2 regions of the Pseudoalteromonas sp. 2CM41L genome follow, and region 2 is predicted to be linked to the other one. Evidence: predicted binding sites of a transcription regulator. Region 2 holds the regulator's gene; the other holds the start of a gene.
What was found. The regulator FliA, encoded in region 2, starts transcription of late flagellar genes. The targets are predictions, from matches to a motif close to CTAAAGNTNNNNNNNNNNNNGCCGATA.

Region 1 (3,180 bases), on a different contig from region 2:
ATGGTAAATACAAATTAAACCTAGGGCGTGAGTCTGGTATTACCGCGCCAGAAGATATTAGTAAATTAATTAACTATTTAGCGAACAAGTAAGATTTGCTAAAACAAAAAAGCTCCGTAAGGAGCTTTTTTTGTTTATAGGAATATAGCAATGGAAAAAATATTAATATCGAGTTGTTTATTTGGCTTACCTGTTCGATACGATGGTAAAAGCCAAGCATTATCGCACCCGCAAATTAATGTATGGCGTAAAGAAAATAGGTTAGTTATGTTTTGTCCTGAGGTGGCTGGTGGATTGCCAACACCTAGAGCATCAGCAGAGATAAAACAAGGCAGAGTAGTAACGAGCACTTATGAGGATGTAACTAAAGAATTTAAATCAGGTGCAGCTAAAGCCCTAGACTTATGTAATGAGCATGCAATTCGTTTTGCTTTGCTTAAAGAGTCGAGCCCTTCGTGTGGTAGAAATACAATTTACGATGGTAGCCATAGTGGGGTAAAAGTACAGGGCATGGGTATGACTGCTAAGTTGCTGATGAAGCATCAAATTGAAGTGTTTAGTGAAAATCAAATACCAGCACTTATAAAGGTGCTGGCATTATAATATTAACTCACTATTTTCTTTGTAAGAAAACACCCGATTCTATGTGATGCGTATAAGGGAACTGATCAAATATCGCAAAGCGCTTAACATTGTGAGTACGGGTTAAATGATCTAAATCGCGCTCAAGCGTTTCTGGGTTGCACGATATATAAATAATGTTCTCGTAGTTGGCCACTAAGTCACAGGTAAGGGTATCCATACCTGCGCGTGGAGGGTCGACTAAAATAGTTTGGCAATCGTAACTTTTTAAATCTATCCCCTCTAAACGCGAAAAGGTACGTTCGCCATTCATTGCCTGGGTAAACTCTTCACTCGACATACGAATTATATCTAAGTTATCTACCTTATTTTTAGCAATGTTGTATTGCGCTGAATGCACAGAAGACTTAGATATTTCAGTAGCCAATACGCGATTAAACGAACCCGCCAATGCAATAGAGAAATTACCATTACCACAGTAAAGTTCCAGCAGGTCATTACTCAGTGGTTTACATAAGTCTTGTGCCCACTCCAGCATTTTTATATTCACTTTAGCATTAGGTTGCGTAAAGCTATTTTCTACTTGTTGATAAATAAGCTCCTGGCCGTTTACGGTTAAACGCTCAGTAACAAAATCATTGCCTAGTACTTCTTTTTGTTTGCGCGCACGACCGATAAAGTCAATGTTGTATTTGCTGCTCAGTTTTTCTTTCAGGGCTTTTATTTCAGTCAGCCACTGCTCATCGAGTGGTTTGTGATAAAGCAAGCTTACTAAAATCTCGCCACTTAATGACGATAAATAATCGATTTGAAACAGCTTACGACGTAATACTTCACACGACTTTAAATTATCAATCATCACCTGCATAACTTCACCAACTAAGGGCGCGGCAGGGTCAAAGGTGTCGACGCGAATTTTTTCTTTCGTGGCCTGATCAAACATAATATGAAATAGATCATCCCCATCGTGCCATACTCTAAATTCAGCACGTTGGCGGTAGTTAATTGGCTCTGAGCTAAACACCTCTAACGCTTGCACACCAAATCGCTTAAATTGCGACGTAATACGCTGCTCTTTTTCATTTAGCTGCGTATCGTACTGTGTGGTATCTATTTTAATCACTGCCATTAATGCTACTACCTTATCTATGAGATCTATTTATCGGCGCTATTGTAGGGAGCGAGCAGTATTTGTCTAGTTTTGCTGATAATAAAGTTGCTGTTTTTTTAAACATGCACTTTAGTTTTGTCACTATTAGCCGATAATAAGCTAAGTACGTAACGGAGGTGGATCATGAAAATCGGTAATTATGGCTATACGCCAAACAACAACGTAAACAAATTCAGTAATAAAGAGGCGCTACAGCAGCCAACTATCCAATCTCCGCAAGAAAGTTCATTACAGCGAGGCAGAGAACTTGCTGCAAAAGTGCTTGGCGACAAAATGGCAGAGCAACTAGGTTTACCTGTTGAGCAAAAACAAGCCGATAAACCTTTATTCGATTTTGATGAAATAGTAAAAAATGTACTCGACTTTGTATCTGGCGCAGTTAATAAAGCCAAAGCCAATGGTGCCGATGACGATAAATTAAAAAATATGTTAGATGATGCGCGCACAGGTGTTCAAACCGGTATAGACGAAGCGGTTGATGAGCTAAAAGGCACCGGTGTATTTAACGAAGAAATGCAAGAGGGCATCGACAAGTCAAAAGAAGGCATTTTTGAGGGGCTTGATGAGTTTGAGCAAACCCTATTTAACCCACAAGCGGCCAGTGTTAGCGTAAGCCAAGCACAATATGTAAGTATGAGCAGCAATGCCGAGTATAAGTTTACAACGGCCGAAGGTGATGAGGTCAGTATTAGCTTTGCTGATGCATATGAGTCTCAAACAGCGAGCGGGTATCAACAAAGCAATAACAGCGAATCGTTTGCCAGCTCATCGTCGCAATCTCGAGAGCTGTCTTTTTCAATGTCGGTTAATGGTGATTTAAACGAGCAAGAGCAAGATGCCATTAACGCCATGATGGAAGAGCTACAAGGTGTAAGTAAAACATTCTTTAGCGGTGATTTGGATGAAGCATTTGAAAAAGCACAAGAACTGAGCTTAGGCAGTGAGCAACTTGTTGCATTTTCAATGGACCTTCGACAAACAAAAACAGTCGCTACCGTTAAAAGTTATGAGCAATATCAGCCAAACCCAACAAAAGAGGTAGTCGATGCGATCGCACCTTTTAATGACGATCTAAAAAATGCATTTGATAAAGCATCGCAACTAGGCCTACAAGATCAGCTTGCCGGTATTATAGAGTGGCTAAACCAAGATCAAGCAGCGGTCGATCAGCTAGTTGATTACACACAGGCAATGTTTGAAAACCTAAACCAATTAAATTCAGCGGGCGATGCACTCGACGCGCTAAAGTCTGAGCAAAGCTAAACTACTTTCTTTTATAAATATCTCATGGCAAACTGCCGTTCTTAATAAACAGTAGGAACCAAAGTTTGTCAGCCCACATAATGGTATTTGATTCAGGTATAGGTGGCACCACCGTGCTTGAGCATATTCAAAAGCGTATTCCAGATGCACAGTACAGCTACTTT
Region 2 (3,180 bases):
GGGTCTTCATCATCTTCTGCGCTAACGGGAGCTGCGGGTTCTTGTTCAACAACTTCGGGGGCTGTTTCAGTAAGCTCGTCATCCGTAGGCGGTTGGCCGAGTTTATGAAGGGTTTCTAATAATTGAGGGTCTGCTGGGTCTGGCTGTTCGCGGTTTTGAATAGTGGCAAACATTTCATTAATGGTATCTAGTGCTTGTAAAATCACATCCATTAATTCTGAATTAACAGTTCTAACCCCTTGGCGTAAGAGATCAAATACGTTTTCAGCACCATGACAGGCATCAACAAGCTCAGTCATAGCTAAAAAGCCTGCTCCCCCTTTTACGGTATGAAAGCCCCTAAAAATAGCATTTAGTAACTCAGTATCTTCTGGGTTATTTTCTAGCTCAACTAACTGTTCAGATAAAAGCTCTAGGATTTCTCCAGCCTCTACAAGAAAGTCTTGTAAAATATCTTCATCGACTTCAAAGCTCATGCAGTTACTCTCCTCTTAGAAGCCCAAACTTGATAATAGGTCATCGACCTCGTCTTGGTCAGATACAACATCATTTCGCGACTCTTTATCAATAATAGGGCCTTCAGGACCTGCTAATGTTTGTGCGGCAACCTGTTCTTCTGTTTCTTGTTGTTCTTTACTTTCAGCAATGCTGTCATCTTGTGCAGCAAATGCTGTTAAAAGGTGGATTAAACTTTCTTCTACTTCTCTGACTAATTCAATTACACGGCGGATAACCTGGCCGGTTAAATCTTGAAAATCCTGCGCCATTAGTACATTGGTCATTAAAGTTTGCAACTCATCGGTTTTATGATGAGAGCTGTTCATAAACTTGTCGATGCTGTGGCATAAGGTTTTAAACTCGCCCAGCTCTATCTCACGGTTCATAAGCCTATCCCAAGTAGGCTTAATATGTGCAATTTCATCTGCTAGCTGCTGCGCAATAGGGAGGCTTGCTTCGACCGCATCCATTGTCTTATTAGCTGCATTTTCTGTCATTTCCATGACATAGTTTAAGCGCTTTTTCGCATCCGGAATTGCATCAGTGGTTAAATCGGTTAAACGCGTATCAAGTTCAAAGCTTTTAAGGGCTTCGTGTAATTGGCGTGTTAACTTACCTACTTCAGCAAAAAGCTGCGATTGCTCTTGAGAGGCAGTATCTAAAATTAATTGATCTGCTTTATCTTGCTCACCGTTTTCTAAAAAAACGACGAGCTGACGAGCTTGTTCTAAAGTAATTTGAGGCGCAGCTGGTGCTGACATAAGCCTCTCCTCTCATTAACCTAAGCGTTCAAACACTTTTTCTAATTTAGTTTTCAAAGTACCAGCAGTAAATGGCTTAACAATATAGCCATTAACACCTGCTTGCGCTGCCGCTATTATTTGTTCTTTTTTAGCTTCTGCCGTCACCATTAAAACCGGAATATGTTTTAATTTTTCGTCAGCTCTAATGGCTCTTAGCAAGTCAATACCCTGCATGCCTGGCATGTTCCAATCGGTTACAACAAAGTCAAAAACCTGATTTTGCAACATAGGTAATGCTGTAGAACCATCGTCAGCTTCTTGAACATTCGTGAACCCTAGGTCACGCAACAGATTTTTTATAATACGTCTCATTGTAGAGAAATCATCAACAACAAGAATTTTCATGTTTTTATCCAAAACATCCTCCGGTGAGGTCTTAACCTATAATTTACTTACTACTAGTTTATCCAGTCATTGATTTTTGCTTTGAGCTTAATCATCGCCTGACCATGTATCTGACTTACACGCGATTCACTTACATCGAGTATATGCCCAATTTCTTTTAAATTCATTTCATCGTTGTAATACAAAGAAAGCACCATTGCATCTCGCTCTGGTAAAGACTTTATTGCCTCTAACAATGAATTATTAAACCGTTCATTTTTAACATTATTAAATGGTTTGTCTAGCGCTAAATCTTGACCTGCAGGGCTAATAACATCTTCATCTACCCCTAGGTCTTCTATACCAAGCACTTTACTGGAATTAACATCATTTAAAATATGATGGTATTCTTCTAGCGAAATATCAAGTTTTTCAGCTACTTCAGTATCTTTTGGTTCTCTATTTAAGCTATTTTCTAATTCTGTGATGGTTTCGGCGACTAAACGGCTTTTACGGTGCACCGAACGTGGTGCCCAATCCCCTCTGCGCATTTCATCAAGCATAGCACCGCGAATACGAATACCAGCAAACGTTTCAAAGCTTGCCCCTTTACTGGCGTCAAAGTTTTTTGAGGCCTCGATAAGGCCAATCATTCCCGATTGGATTAAGTCATCAAGCTGAACGCTAGGAGGAAGACGAGCTATTAAATGGCACGCCACTTTTTTGACAAGCGACGCGTGCTTTTCAACAATCACATTTAAATTTTGTGTTGATTGATATCCCATAGCTCTTTTCACCGATGTTGTCATAATCAACCGTTTACTAGCTTCTCAATGAAAAACTCTAAATGTCCTGAAGGTTGATTAGGTATAGGCCATTTTACTGCTTTTGTCGCTAATGTTTTAAACGCAACTGCTGCTGGTGAATTAGGGAAAAGATCGACAATTACTTTTTGTTTACGCGTAGATTTACGCATATTTTCATCATATGGAATAGTCGCAACAAGCTCCATAGACACATCTAAAAAGCGGTCTGTTACTTTTGAGAGCTTTGCAAAAAGCTCTTGGCCCTCGCGCATACTGCGCACCATGTTTGCAACAATTTTAAATTTATAAACGCCATGCTCGCGGCTAAGTACTTTAATAAGCGCGTAGGCATCAGTAATAGAGGTCGGCTCATCACACACCACCACCATGACATCTTGCGCTGCACGAGAAAAACTCAGCACCATGTCAGAAATACCAGCGGCGGTATCTACAATTAAAATATCAAATTCGGTATTAAGCTCACTAAAGGCACGAATTAACCCAGCATGCTCAGATGGGGTTAGCTCCACCATACTTTGCGAGCCTGATGTAGCAGGCACGATTTTAATACCGCCTGGGCCTTCAACTAAAATCTCGTCAAGTTCGCACTCGCCTGAAAGGACATGAGATAAGTTTTTTTCAACACGTAGTCCTAGCATTACATCACAATTAGCTAGGCCTAAATCGGCATCTAATACTAATACACGATTACCCTGCTGCCCTAAAGCAATAGCAGTATTTAAAGAGAC

Region 1: a site for FliA is predicted at 1,821-1,847, ahead of MTF64_RS19425 (DUF5610 domain-containing protein). Genes of this name have one in related genera too.

Annotation. Positions count from the first base shown of each region.
Region 1 covers NZ_JALNTN010000028.1:1,440-4,619, reverse strand. Annotated here, with positions in the region: gene MTF64_RS19440 (thiol:disulfide interchange protein DsbA/DsbL) at 1-92, shown strand, start outside; gene MTF64_RS19435 (DUF523 domain-containing protein) at 151-603, shown strand; gene trmA (tRNA (uridine(54)-C5)-methyltransferase TrmA) at 614-1,711, opposite strand; gene MTF64_RS19425 (DUF5610 domain-containing protein) at 1,877-3,016, shown strand; gene murI (glutamate racemase) at 3,082-3,180, shown strand, end outside.
Region 2 covers NZ_JALNTN010000002.1:78,386-81,565, reverse strand. Annotated here, with positions in the region: gene MTF64_RS03235 (chemotaxis protein CheA) at 1-476, opposite strand, end outside; gene MTF64_RS03230 (protein phosphatase CheZ) at 492-1,259, opposite strand; gene cheY (chemotaxis response regulator CheY) at 1,275-1,658, opposite strand; gene MTF64_RS03220 (RNA polymerase sigma factor FliA) at 1,700-2,410, opposite strand; gene MTF64_RS03215 (MinD/ParA family protein) at 2,437-3,180, opposite strand, start outside.